Regions from separate parts of the Rhizobium sp. YTUHZ045 genome, predicted to be linked through region 1. Evidence: riboswitches for the same ligand, from Rfam matches in the RefSeq annotation. Region 1 holds a riboswitch; each other region holds the start of a gene.
What was found. Region 1 has a riboswitch for cobalamin ahead of bluB (5,6-dimethylbenzimidazole synthase). Riboswitches for the same ligand answer to the same signal wherever they lie in the genome.

Region 1 (4,655 bases):
GCCTCGTCCATATCGGCGACGTCGATGATAAAGTACCCACCGAACTGTTCGCGAACATCGGCATAAGGGCCGTCCAAAACGCTGACCTCGTTTCCTTGAACACGAACGAGACTGGCCTCAGAGGAACTGACGAGCGCATTGCTGGAGACAAATGCTGCCGCCTTCTCCAGCGCTTGTTGATAGGCATACATCTGCTACATGAAGCGCCCCATGTCCTGAGGCGCTATGGACCTCCCGGCAGTTTCGTCCGCATGCAGCATCAGCATGTAGCGCATCGCTTTATCCTCAGTGAAACCAATTCCCCGCGGGAACGAGCGCCGAGAATAACAATTCGGATGAAGAAGGGAACTGCTGGTGACGGCTCAGTGTCCGCCTCCGGATGCAACGAGTGCCGACTTACCTCACGGAAGAATACCCGCATCTTCTGGATAAAATCTCGAAAATGCGCTAGGAATTGATCCAAGCTTATTAAGAGAAACACGTTAAGAGACAAGGTACGGCGGATGGACGCCACCTTTGACCGATCGACACTTTCTCATTCCCGGACGACGCCGTGAAACGCCGAAATCTGTCTCTTGCTCTTATGCTTGCGCTGGCATCACCGGCCGCAGCACAGACCAGCGCTATTTGCAACGACTTGCGCGGTCGCCTTGCCGACCTGCCACGATCGATCGGTAGCAATAACGGGCCGGAAGCGCGCCAATATGCAAATGCCATGGCCGAGCAGAACCTCGAGCTGCGCAAGGTCCGCAACGATCTGCGCAATAACGGATGCACTTCCGGCAGCATGGTCGTGATTGGCAGTGACAACGCCGATTTTTGCGCCGAACTCTCTGACGCCGAAGCCCGGATGATCGACAATATCCGTTATCTCCAGGAGCGCCGCGACGAGCTGCGCAACCAGGGCGACGGCACTGACGACGCGCGCCGAGAATTGACGGCGGCACTCGAACGCAACGGCTGCAACAGCGACAATTTCTATGCCCCGACCGAGCGTAGCGCAGACGACCCCGCCCCGAGTGTCGAGGAACAGGCGATGCGCACCGATACCTTCATTCCGCTCGGCGGCGGTGAAGAGACCGATCTGCGTTACGGCCTGCCGAGGGCCGAAATGTTTTCACCGATCAGCACCATCTGCGTGCGCAGCTGCGACGGTGGCTTCTTCCCGATTAGCTCAAATACCAGTTCGGTGGATTTCGGCCGCGATGCCCAGACTTGCGCCAAGATGTGCCCCGGCATTGAAACCGAGCTCTTCTATCGCGACGTGACCAGCACCGACTCCTCGAACATGATCTCGGTCGCAACGGGCGCGCCCTATAGCGCCATGAAGAACGCTTTTGTCTACAAGAACCGCGCGCCTGGCGAGAAAAATTCCTGCGCCTGCAATCTCACCGCCTATTACGAGGAGATGCGCGGCAAGCAGGCCCTGAGCGAACCGCCGCAGCAGGGCTCGATCACGACGGTCCGCACTAAACCGCCGACGAAAGATACTGCGGCAGCATCAGCCCCGCCGCAGCCATCCGTTGCCGAACGTCCCTACGACCCCACGCAGAACAAGGTTCGTCAGGTCGGCCCGCAATTCCTTGCCGGCGACCAGGGTTCGATCGACCTTGCCAATCCGGCGACGCCGGGTCCGCAACCACAGCAGCAGTAATTGCTACGGGTCGTTGCGTCCCCATCCGTCGTGGAAAACGAGTTCCTCGAGCGGCAGCCGCTGCCGCCAACCTTTGACCGAAAGTTCCGGTTCGTCATAAAGACGGTCGACAAAGCCGGCGCAGAGCCAGGCGACCACCTCGATATGCTCCGGTATGCCGAGAATTGTTTTCAGGTCGCCTTCATGAAAGATGCTGACCCAGCCGATGCCGACCCCTTCGGCGCGGGCCGCGAGCCAGAGATTCTGAATGGCGCAAACGGTCGAATAGGAATCCATCCTCGGATTGTGCGTCCGTCCCAGCACCACGCTGCCGCCGCGGGTGGGATCGCAGGTTACGCATATGCCGAGCGGCGCCTCCACGATGCCTTCGAGCTTGAGGGATCGATAGGCCTGCCGCCGCTCGCCTTCGAACATCGAAGCTGCCTCTTCGTTGGCCACGGCAAAGGCGTTGCGCACGCGGGTGCGGACGGTTGCACTTTTCACGAGAATGAAATTCCATGGCTGCATGAAGCCGACCGACGGCGCATGATGGGCGGCGGTCAGGAGCCGCGCCACGACATCGTCGGGCAAGGGATCGGGCAGGAACTGGCTGCGCACGTCACGCCGCGTCATGATTGCGTGATAGACGGCTTCACGTTCGGCCATGGAAAAACCGGATGCCGCCGAAAGGGCATCCGCATAAGAGGGTCGCATCGTCAAATCCCCAACAACGCAACCGCCCGCCGTCCGCGCGGGTTGGGTCTATCTCGCCAGGCCGGTCTTCTGACTCGGCTTCATCCATCTGCCGCAGCCTTCCCGGCAAAGCCAGTGGCGTGATGAAGCGGCAGACGTCGGCCTTACAGCGTTGGGCACGTTCCGGCCTTGCACCGGATTCCCGATTCTCCCGCCTCGAGGGCGGGCACCTGACGGCGCATCTATTTCAGGAAATCGGAACGGAGGCAAGCGTCGGCACGTCAGCCTTAAAGAGGCGAACCCGTGATTTCGCCTCGCAAATTTTGCGTGACAATGAGCGGCCGCGACGCTACATACGCGGAATGTCGACGACTTCAGCCTACGCCTCCTCGCGATTTTATTCGTACCGCTGCTTCCAGCGGATGCGGGTCTGTGCGTAACTGAATTCAACGCGACGACAACCCGAACAGCCGCTAGTCTACCTGGCGGCTTTTCTGTTCCGCACGGTATGACCAAACAGGAGCCATGCCGTGCCCGACACCATCGATGATCTGCGTATTCTCGAGATCACCCCGCTGACCAGACCCGCCGATGTCATCGCGGAAATCCCCCGAACCGCCGCCGTCAGCGAGACGGTGACCAGCAACCGCCACGCGATCCATGAGATTCTCGAGGGTGAAGACGACCGCCTGATCGTCGTCATCGGCCCCTGCTCCATCCACGATCCGGTTGCTGCACGCGAGTATGCCGCGCGGCTGGCCGAGCAGCGACAGCGCTTCTCCAGTGATCTGGAAATCGTCATGCGCGTCTATTTCGAAAAGCCGCGCACCACAGTCGGCTGGAAGGGCTTGATGAACGACCCGCATCTCGACGGCAGCTACCGCATCGAGGAAGGGCTGCGCATTGCCCGGCGCCTGCTGCTCGACATCAATGCCATGGAGCTTCCCGCCGGCGTCGAGTTCCTCGACACGATCACGCCGCAATACATTGCCGACCTCGTCAGCTGGGGCGCGATCGGCGCGCGCACGACCGAAAGCCAGATCCATCGCCAGCTCGCCTCCGGCCTCTCCTGCCCGATCGGCTTCAAGAACGGCACCGACGGAGGCGCTCGCGTCGCGATCGACGCGATCCTGGCCGCTTCACAACCGCACCACTTCCCGGCCGTCACCAAGGACGGACAGGCGGCAATCGCTTCGACGAAGGGCAATGAGGACTGCCACATCATTCTGCGCGGCGGCAAGCGGCCGAATTATGAGGCGGCCGATGTCGGAGCCGTCACAGCGGAATGCCTGAAACTCGGGGTCACCCCGCGCATCCTCATCGACGCCAGCCATGCCAACAGCAGCAAGGATCCGATGAACCAGCCACGGGTTGTCAAGGACGTCGCCGGACAGATCTCCGCGGGCAATCACCACATCAAGGGCATGATGATCGAAAGCAACCTCGTTGCCGGCCGCCAGGATCTCGTTCCCGGCAAGCCGCTGGTCTACGGCCAGTCCATCACCGATGGCTGCATTGACTGGGATATGTCGGTGAGTGTGCTGGAAGATCTGGCGGACGCCGCTCGCAGGCGGCGCCGAGCGGCAGCGGCTTAAGCCGCCGGAAAATACCTGACATAGGCAAACTCGTCACCATCAGGTGACCAGCAGGGCACGTTGATCGTGCCCTGCCCGCCGAAAAGCTCGAACAGCGTCTTCAGGTTGCCGCCGTCCATATCCATCAGCCGCAGCCGCACGTCGAGATCGCGCGGATGGTCGAAGACCGAAGGATCGTAGGACAGGATCAGCACCTTGTCGTTTTTGGGCGATGGATGGGGAAACCAGTTCCCCTGATTGTCCGACGTCACCTGTTCGAGGCCTGTGCCATCCGGATGGATGCGCCAGATCTGCATCAGCCCGGTGCGGCTGGAATTGAAATAGATCCATTGGCCGTCGGCGGAATAATCCGGCCCGTCGTTGCGGCCTTCGCCATGCGTCAGCCGCGTCTCGACGCCGCCGTCGATGGAGATCGTATAAATGTCGAAAAGATCGTCGCGAATGCCGCAATAGGCGAGCTGGCGGCCATCCGGTGACCAGCCATGCCAATAGGACGGCTGGTTTTGGGTGATGAGCCGCGGCGTGCCGCCTTCGACCGGCAGGATGTAGATCGTCGACTTGCCGAATTCCGTCTTGTCCGAGATGACGATCTCAGTGCCATCAGGCGAAATGCCGTGGTCATTGTTGCAATTGACGGCAAAGCCGGTATCGACCTGAACCACCTCGCCGCCATCGAGCGGCAGCCGGAAGAGCAGCCCGTCGCCGTTCAGCAGGAGATAGGAACCATCGGGCGA
Region 2 (4,655 bases), 1.5 Mb from region 1:
GAGACGAGCGAGACACGATACAGGGTCGGTGGCATGGATTGCGCCGCCTGCGCGAGCAAGATCGATACCGCAGTCAGGCGCATAGCAGGCGTTGCCGATGTCTCAGTCTCGGTGGTGACAGGCACCATGACCATCCGGCATGACGGCAGCAGCGATCTCAAGGCGGTCGAGAAGAAGGTGACGGGGCTTGGTTATTCCGTTTCGCCCTTTGCCGGAAATGCGACGCCTGCGCGTGAAGACCGCCGGCACCATCATCACGATCATGCCGCTCATGGCCATGGAGATCACGACCATGCCGGGCATGATCACGACCATGCCCATGACGAGAAGGAAATCGAAGGCTCGCATGGGCACGACGATGCACCGATGACCGGTCCCTGGTGGCGGAGCAGGAAGGGCCGGCTGACCATTTTTTCGGGTGCGGCGCTCGTTGCCGCCTATGCCGTCGGCCATCTGGTGCCGGCGGTCGCGTCCTACGCCTTCATCGTCGCCATGCTGGTCGGTCTGGCTCCGATCGCGCGGCGCGCTGTCATGGCGGCATTCTCCGGCACGCCGTTCTCGATCGAGATGCTGATGACGATCGCCGCCGTCGGCGCTGTTATCATCAATGCCGGCGAGGAAGCGGCGACGGTCGTATTCCTGTTTCTCGTCGGCGAGTTGCTCGAAGGCGTGGCGGCGGGCAAGGCGCGTGAAAGCATACAGTCGCTGACGGCCCTGGTGCCGAAGACCGCGCTGCTCGAAGACAATGGGCAGATGCGAGAGGTGCCGGCTGAAAGCCTTGCCGTCGGCACGGTTATCATGGTTCGCCCCGGCGATCGCATCTCTGCCGACGGCGTCATCGTATCAGGCGAGAGCGCGATCGACGAGGCTCCGGTGACGGGCGAGAGCACGCCGGTGCGCAAGGGCGTCGACGCCGTGGTCTATGCCGGTACGGTCAATGGCGATGCGGTGCTGAGGGTTCGCGTCACGGCGGCTGCTGCCGACAATACTATCGCCCGCGTCGTCAAGCTGGTGGAAGAAGCGCAGGAATCGAAGGCGCCGACGGAGCGCTTCATCGAGCGGTTTTCGCGCTACTACACGCCGGGTGTGGTCGTCGTTGCCGCGCTGGTCGCGGTCGTTCCGCCGCCGTTCTTCGGCGGCGCGTGGAGTGAGTGGATCTACAAGGGTCTTGCCATCCTGCTGATCGGCTGCCCTTGCGCCCTCGTCATCTCGACGCCGGCGGCGATCGCGGCTTCGCTGTCGGCGGGCGCGAGGCGCGGGCTGCTGATGAAGGGCGGTGCGGTCCTGGAGACGCTCGGCAAGGTGACGATGGTCGCCTTCGACAAGACGGGCACGCTGACGGAAGGCAAGCCTCGGGTGACCGACATCCTTTCCTTTGGATTGGGTGAGGCGCAGCTCCTGTCGCGCGCGGCGGTGCTCGAGCAGGGCTCCAGCCATCCGCTGGCACAGGCGATTCTCCACCGCGCCAAGGCGGACGGCGTGCCCGTGCCACCCGCCTTCGAGCTGGAAGCGCTGCCGGGCAAGGGTGTCACCGGCAAAATCGGCGGCGAGGCAGTTGATCTCTTGTCGCCGCCAGCCGCCCGCGAGCGGGCGGCACTTAACGCGGAACAGGAGGCGCGTATTGCAGGGCTCAATGATGAGGGCAAGAGCGTGTCGGTGCTGCTCGTCAATGGCGCTGCGTCTGGCCTGATCGCCATGCGCGACGAGCCGCGCGAGGACGCCGCGGCCGGGCTCTCGGCGCTCAAATTGGCCGGTGTCAAGGCGATGATGCTGACCGGCGACAACAAGCGGACGGCGGCAGCGGTCGCAGACATGCTCGGCATCGACTGGCGGGGCGAGACGATGCCCGAGGACAAGCAGCGGGTCGTCGGCGAATTGAAGCGCAAGGGCTTCATAGTCGCCAAGGTCGGCGACGGCATCAACGACGCGCCGGCGCTCGCCGCCGCCGACATCGGTATCGCCATGGGCGGCGGCACCGATGTGGCGCTGGAGACGGCCGATGCCGCCGTGCTGCACGGGCGCGTTGGCGACGTGGCGCGAATGATCGCGCTTTCGCAGCGGACGATGCGCAATATCCTCGAGAATATCATCATTGCACTCGGGCTGAAGGCTGTCTTCCTGGTGACCACGATCATCGGGATCACCGGGCTCTGGCCGGCGATTCTCGCCGATACCGGAGCCACCGTGCTGGTTACGATCAACGCGCTCAGGCTGCTCCGCGTAGAGGAATAAATCCTTTCCTCTTCGGAGCGCCGATTAGGGCCGATCCGGAATCGAAAACCGCAGAGCCGGCTACAGGCCGGCTCTCGTCGTTCAGGCCTTCTCCACAGTTCGTTTTGTTTAAGCCTTCATTATCCATGTTTTTCACAGGAACGCAGTGATTTCAAACCTGCCGTAACGCAACGCACAAACCATCCGTTGACGTGAATTTCGATTCGCGTACTATATCTAGTGTTCAAGGTTCCTTCGATTCGTGAGGATCGCGGGCTAAGACGGGAATACGGTGCGTCTCGCCATGAGGGTGGGGCAAGGCCGGAGCTGCCCCCGCAACTGTGAGCGGAGAGCAACTGTCCGATTTCGGGTCACTGGGGCATGATGCCTCGGGAAGGCTGGGCAGGTGCTTCGACCCGTGAGCCAGGAGACCTGCCTTGAATGAAACGTCCACGGGCGGGGTGTCCGGAAGGTCGCGTGCATGCAGCGGAATGATCCGCGCTGTTGCGCTGCCCCGAACGACCGCATGAGCACTTCGGGGTTTGAAGTCATGTCGAGAGCATCAAGGCCGGCGCCCGCGCACATCCTGCGAGGGACCAAGTCAGGCGTTTAAAGCGCCAACCTTGCCAGATCACTATCAAGCATTTCCCCGGACGCCGCATGGCGCCCGATCCCAGTCCTGCGTCCTGAATTCATTGACTTCACGAGGAACATGATGAGCGTTACCGTTTACAGCAAGCCGGCCTGTGTCCAATGCACGGCCACTTACCGCGCCCTCGATCGCCTGGGCGTGGATTATGAGATCGTCGATATTTCCGAGGATGCCGAAGCGCTCGATCGCGTGCGTGGCATGGGCTACATGCAGGTTCCGGTCGTCGTTGCCGGCGAGCAGCATTGGGCGGGCTTCCGCCCCGACATGATCAGCGCGCTCTCCTGACCGGAGAAAAGGAGTGGGGCTGATCGTCTATTATTCCAGCCGATCCGGGAACACCCATCGTTTCGTCGAGAAGCTGGGATTGCGCGCGGCGCGCATTCCCCTCGGCGCTGAGGCCATCCACATTCGCGAACCCTATGTGCTGATCTCGCCTACCTATTGCGGTGACGGCGGCAAGGGGGCCGTGCCCAAGCAGGTGATCCGCTTCCTCAACGAGGCGGAAAACCGCTCCAACATCCGCGGCGTGATTGCTGCGGGCAACAGCAATTTCGGCAAGACCTATGGGCTCGCCGGCGATGTCATCTCGAAGAAGTGCCAGGTGCCGTACCTCTACAGGTTCGAGCTCATGGGAACTGCCGAGGATATCGCCAATGTCAAAGACGGGATGGGACGATTTTGGACACGGGAACAAATCTGACGCGGGACGCGGGCGCAAAACCGCTGAAAGCGGCCGAAACACTCGACTATCATGCACTGAACGCGATGCTGAACCTCTACGACGACGAGGGAAAGATCCAGCTCGACAAGGATCGCGTGGCGGCCAAGCAATATTTCCTGCAGCATGTGAACCAGAACACCGTGTTCTTTCACAATCTTCGGGAAAAGCTCGATTACCTCGTCGCGGAGGGCTATTACGAGCAGGAGGTTCTCGACCAGTATTCCTTCAATTTCGTCCGCGACCTGTTCGATCAGGCCTATGGCAAGAAATTCCGGTTTCCTACCTTCCTCGGGGCTTTCAAATATTACACCAGCTATACGCTGAAGACCTTCGACGGAAAGCGCTATCTCGAGCGCTACGAAGACCGCATCTGCATGGTGGCGCTGGCTTTGGCGCGCGGCGATGAGGCCCTTGCTCGCGACATAGTCGACGAGATCATTTCCGGCCGCTTCCAGCCGGCAACGCCCACCTTCCTCAATGCCGGCAAGAAGCAGCGCGGCGAACTCGTTTCCTGTTTCCTGCTGCGCGTCGAGGACAACATGGAATCGATCGGCCGGTCGATCAATTCGGCGCTGCAGTTGTCGAAACGCGGCGGCGGCGTGGCCCTGTCGCTGACCAATATCCGCGAGGCGGGCGCGCCGATCAAGCAGATCGAAAACCAGTCCTCCGGCATCATCCCCGTCATGAAGCTCCTGGAAGACAGCTTCTCCTATGCCAATCAGCTCGGTGCGCGCCAGGGGGCGGGTGCGGTTTATCTGAACGCCCATCATCCCGATATCATGCGCTTTCTCGACACCAAGCGTGAAAACGCCGATGAGAAGATCCGCATCAAGACGCTGTCGCTCGGCGTTGTCGTGCCCGACATCACCTTCGAACTCGCCAAGAACAATGAGGACATGTACCTGTTCTCGCCCTACGACGTGGAACGGGTCTACGGCGTGCCTTTCACCGAGATTTCGGTGACGGAGAAGTACCGGGAAATGGTGGCGGACGCCCGCATCTCGAAGAAGAAGATCAAGGCGCGCGAATTCTTCCAGGTCATCGCCGAAATCCAGTTCGAAAGCGGCTACC
Region 3 (4,655 bases), 130 kb from region 1:
CGAAGAAGCGCTTGTATCGACTCAGGGAAAGCCGCTCGCGCACCACCTTGCCGTCAAAGCCGGAATTGGTCGGCCCGGCCATCAGATGCCGCATGAGCGCATCTCCATCGGCGGGAATATCGGCAACGGGATAACCGGCCTCCGCCATCGCCCGCATCACCTCGACGGTGCCGGCAGGCGTATCGAGACCGACGCCATTGCCGAGCCGTCCATCGCGGTTCGGATAATTCGCCATGACGAGCGCAACACGCCGCTCCAAAACCGGCCGCTGCCGCAGCCGCGCCCAGTTGGCGGCAAGCGCAGCCACATAGGCCATGCGCCCCACATCCGGCTCGCTGGAAACGATATTGGCCTCAACCGCAGCATCGTAGCGGGCGGCAGATTTGAAGGAGACGGCGCGCGACAGGACGCGGCCGTCCACCTCCGGCAGCGCGACGTTCATGCCGAGATCGCGGGCGGACAATCCTTGCGATGAGGCCGTCCAGGCTTCCCGCGACGAGGCCGAAAAGATCGCCTGCAGAACGATGGCGTCATTGGCCTCCAGCACCGTCGGTTCGCGATCGGCCCCAGGGGCGGAGACGGCGAAGCCCGTCGTGTTGATGACGACGTCGGGTTTGAGGTCGGCGAAGATGGATTCGAGGATGCCTTTGGAGATCGGGTCCTTGAGGCTGTAGGCGAAGACTGGCAACGGGCGAAGACCCCGCGACCGCAGGGCTTCGATCAGGGTTTCGACGGGGCGGGTTTCGCCGCTCTGCACGAGGGCGCGGTAGAAGGCTATGGCGATGATAGGACGAATGGTGGGTTCGATTTCCACCTTCTCCGTCGAATATGCGGTGCTCTGGTCTGCCGTCGAGTACGCGGTACCCCCCTCTGTCCTGCCGGACATCTCCCCCACAAGGGGGGAGATCGAATCGTGGAAGGTCTCTCCCCAAACAACCGATGTAGGGCGATAATCTCGCCCCTTGCCGATCTCCCCCCTTGTGGGGGAGATGTCCGGCAGGACAGAGGGGGGTGTCACGACTTCGACAGCCAAGGAAGACGCGCTTGAAACAAGCCTCTTCCATCCCTCAATCCCAACCAGCCCTCTCCCCGGCCACCAGATCCCCGCCTTCATCAGCGGCGCGGCCGGCGTCGGCTTCTCCTCCCCCGAAAGCATCGCCGCTGCATAGGCAAGAAAGCCCCGCGCATTGGCGTCGCCGCCCTCGATCAGATAGCCCCACAGCGCATTGAGATCCTCCAACGCCACATTGGAAAACGGCGTCAGTCCGGCATCTGGCTTGGCATCCCCCGGCAGCACTGCAATCAGCGCGCCATTCCGCGCAGCAACCGCATGCAGCGCCTCCAGCGCATAGTGGAAATAGCTCGCCCCGCCCAACGCCCGCACGATGATCAGCCTCGCATGCTGCGCCGTCCGCTCGACATAGGTATCGACCGACATCGGATGCTTCAGGCTCATCAGGCTTGCAAGCCTCAGCGAATAGCCCGCCACTCCGCCGGCATACGCCGCGGCGATCGCTGCAAGCTCGGTGTCGGCGGCCGAGAGGAACAAGATATCGCCAGGCGTCTGCCCGAGGTCGATCGCCTCTTCGCCGTCGCTGATCGATCCTTGCTGGGCCAGAAGCAGATGCATCGACTATCCCTAAGCGAGCGCTTCGATCGCCTTGCGCACCGCGTCCTGATCCATCTCATGCAGGCCGATGACGACGAGGCGGGTGCTGCGCGCTTCATCAGGCGCCCAGGCGCGGTCGAAATACTGATCGATGCGGGCACCGACGGCCTGCAGCTGCAGGCGCATCGGCTTGCCGGAAACGTCGATGAAGCCTTTGAGGCGCAGTACGTCATGCGCGGCGATGATGGCCTTCAGCCTCTCGACGAAACCTGCCGTATCGGAGATGGCGCCGAGTTCGACGACGAAACTGTCGAATTCGTCGTGATCATGCGGCTCGCCCTCTTCATGCTCCAGCTCGTGATGGGATTTGCGGTTGCCGATATCGTCTTCCGTGCCGATGCCTAGGCCGAGCAGCACGCTTGCCGGCACCGCGCCATTCCTGGCCTCGATCATCACGGGTTTGCGGGCGATGCGCGAGGCAACCTCGCTCTTGACGCGTCCAAGGCCATCGCTGTCGATCAGGTCGGTCTTGTTGAGCACGATCAGGTCGGCGCAGGTCAGCTGATCTTCGAAGAGCTCCTCGATCGGGCTTTCATGATCGAGCGATTCATCCTCGGCGCGGCGCGCATCGACGGCATCATGATCATCCGCAAAACGGCCTGCGGCAACCGCAGCGCTGTCGACCACGGTGACAACGCCGTCGACGGTGACTTCGCTGCGGATATCGGGCCAGTTGAAGGCGGCGACGAGCGGCTGCGGCAGGGCAAGACCCGAGGTCTCGATGACGATATGGTCGGGGCGCTGGTCGCGCTCCAGAAGTTTGGTCATGGTCGGAATGAAATCGTCGGCCACGGTGCAGCAGATGCAGCCGTTCGTGAGTTCGATGATGTCGTCCTCGGTGCAGTTCTCCGCGCCGCAGCCCTTCAGCACATCGCCGTCGACGCCGAGATCGCCGAACTCGTTGATGATGAGCGCGATCTTCCTGCCGCCGGCATTGGTCAGCAGGTTGCGGATCATCGTCGTCTTGCCGGCGCCGAGAAAGCCGGTGATGACGGTTGCGGGGATTTTCTGCTGGTTCATGGAACTTCAACCCTTCATTTTCAGCGGCAGACCGGCCGCGATGAAATAGACTTCGGCGGCCTTCGTCGCGATCATTTGATGCAGCCGCCCGGCATGATCGCGAAATTCCCGCGCCATGCGATTGTCAGGCACGATGCCGAGGCCGACTTCGTTGGAAACGATGACGAGCCGCGCCTTCGCCTGCGGCAGCCAGCCGGCAAGCGCAGCAGCCTGAACCGCGATATCGCGCCCCTCCATCATCAAATTGGTGAGCCACAGCGTCAGGCAATCGACCAGGATCGCCCTGCCCTCACCGTCGATAGCTGCAAGCTTGCCGACGAGATCAAGCGGCTCCTCATGCGTCGTCCAGGAAGGACCGCGATCGTCCTGGTGCTGGTCGATACGCGCCTGCATCTCGTCGTCCCAGGCGCGGCCGGTCGCGATGTAATGCCGCTCGAGGCCGGTGGAAATGACGATATTTTCGGCGAAACGGGATTTGCCGGAGCGGGCGCCGCCGAGGATGAGGGTAGCGGTCATGCTCGGCCGCTCCTGGGAGAGAAGGCATAATCGAGGCTTGTTTCGGGTGGGTATTCCTTGACGGCTGAGGGTGCGACACCCCCCTCTGTCCTGCCGGACATCTCCCCCACAAGGGGGGAGATTGAATCGCGGCACGGGTCTTCCCAAACAACCGATGTAGGGCGAAGGTCTCGCTTCTTGCCGGTCTCCCCCCTTGTGGAGGGTCCGGAGGACGGGTCGAGACCCGCGGCTCGACCCCGGCAGTCGGGCAGGACAGAGGGGGGTACCGCATACTCGACACAGGCGGCCGAAAGCACCGCACCGCCGCCACTGCATCGCGCCACCGAAGGCAGCGCTGAATTCAATCGTTCAGCCAAAACAACCTCCGTGCTGGCAGTGGACCTCTGGCCCAGGATTGGGCTCGTCGCCCGGCGCGCATGGCAGGTCTCCTGGCTCGCGGGTATCGGCCGCGATCGGGGCGGACCGGAAACCGGTCGCCCCGCATCGTGCCAGCGGATCCGCCTCGCCTTCCCGGCTGCATCGGTGAAAAGGTGGACGATTCGTAGAAATAGAGGCGTCCGACCCCGGTTGATCACCATGCATGTCCAGTGGCTTTTCCGACATGTCGCCATCCTGCTCGCCTGCACGATTGCGGGCTGCCGGCCGGAAGGGCTCGATGCCGGATGGAAGACCCTGACCGCTCTACAGTCGCGGGGTCGGCTGTGATAAGGGCGCCCGGCTTGGGTCCGCCCCGTCACATTCCCTTTTCATCCGGAAGGGCGCAACGCCGATCCGGAACCATCCGTTATGTCAGGATGGTCAAGCGACCATCCGTTGAGGGATGGTTAGGCAAGCCGGGGGCTGAAGTCAATCGACCTTCGCAGCCCTCCTCTAGCGCGAGGGGGCGAAAGGTCACGCCAATACCACTGACTCTACCGGAAATATCGTCTTTTATCAGTAATTTACGTCATAAATATTTGACCGGCCCGCCGGCTTTTCGCCGCAATTGCGCTGCAAGCCGGTTGCGCCATCGCCCTTGACCGGGCCTCTCCCCGCCTAGTTGTCTAGCCATGCTTACGAAATTGGATCGGCGCCGCCTGCGTGCGCTGCGAGTTTTCCTCGATCCGGGGCGGTTGCGCGCCCTCACTCGCCGCAGCGAAGTCGGCCTCTCGCTGGCGGGCGCCATCGTCGGCATCGCCTCGGGACTTGCCGTGACCGGCATGAGCTATGTCTCCAACGAGCTGCACCAGCAGGTGTTCGGCATCGCCGACAGTGAAAGGTTGAGCGCCTCGGTCATCGAAGACAAGATGCTGCTGCTCGCCGCCCCGGTCATCGGCGGCGCCCTGCTCGGCCTGCTGCTCCTGGTGCTCGCCAAGCGGCGCAAGAAACCGATGGTCGACCCGATCGAGGCCAATGCGCTGCATGGCGGCCGCCTGTCGCTGACCGACAGCATCATCGTTGCCGTACAGAA

Region 2: it holds a riboswitch for cobalamin, as region 1 does, so the genes downstream of both, nrdH (glutaredoxin-like protein NrdH) here and bluB (5,6-dimethylbenzimidazole synthase) in region 1, are expected to answer to the same signal.
Region 3: it holds a riboswitch for cobalamin, as region 1 does, so the genes downstream of both, cobU (bifunctional adenosylcobinamide kinase/adenosylcobinamide-phosphate guanylyltransferase) here and bluB (5,6-dimethylbenzimidazole synthase) in region 1, are expected to answer to the same signal.

The regions. Positions count from the first base shown of each region.
Region 1 covers NZ_CP101432.1:2,139,036-2,143,690, forward strand. Annotated here, with positions in the region: gene NMA58_RS10840 (YciI family protein) at 1-191, opposite strand, end outside; gene NMA58_RS10845 (DUF2865 domain-containing protein) at 554-1,654, shown strand; gene bluB (5,6-dimethylbenzimidazole synthase) at 1,658-2,347, opposite strand; cobalamin riboswitch at 2,390-2,575, opposite strand; gene NMA58_RS10855 (3-deoxy-7-phosphoheptulonate synthase) at 2,857-3,921, shown strand; gene NMA58_RS10860 (TolB family protein) at 3,918-4,655, opposite strand, start outside.
Region 2 covers NZ_CP101432.1:3,673,119-3,677,773, reverse strand. Annotated here, with positions in the region: gene NMA58_RS18140 (heavy metal translocating P-type ATPase) at 1-2,232, shown strand, start outside; cobalamin riboswitch at 2,442-2,665, shown strand; gene nrdH (glutaredoxin-like protein NrdH) at 2,927-3,148, shown strand; gene nrdI (class Ib ribonucleoside-diphosphate reductase assembly flavoprotein NrdI) at 3,162-3,563, shown strand; gene nrdE (class 1b ribonucleoside-diphosphate reductase subunit alpha) at 3,542-4,655, shown strand, end outside.
Region 3 covers NZ_CP101432.1:2,272,693-2,277,347, forward strand. Annotated here, with positions in the region: gene cobN (cobaltochelatase subunit CobN) at 1-1,630, opposite strand, end outside; gene cobW (cobalamin biosynthesis protein CobW) at 1,640-2,689, opposite strand; gene cobU (bifunctional adenosylcobinamide kinase/adenosylcobinamide-phosphate guanylyltransferase) at 2,696-3,205, opposite strand; cobalamin riboswitch at 3,607-4,002, opposite strand; gene NMA58_RS11535 (chloride channel protein) at 4,255-4,655, shown strand, end outside.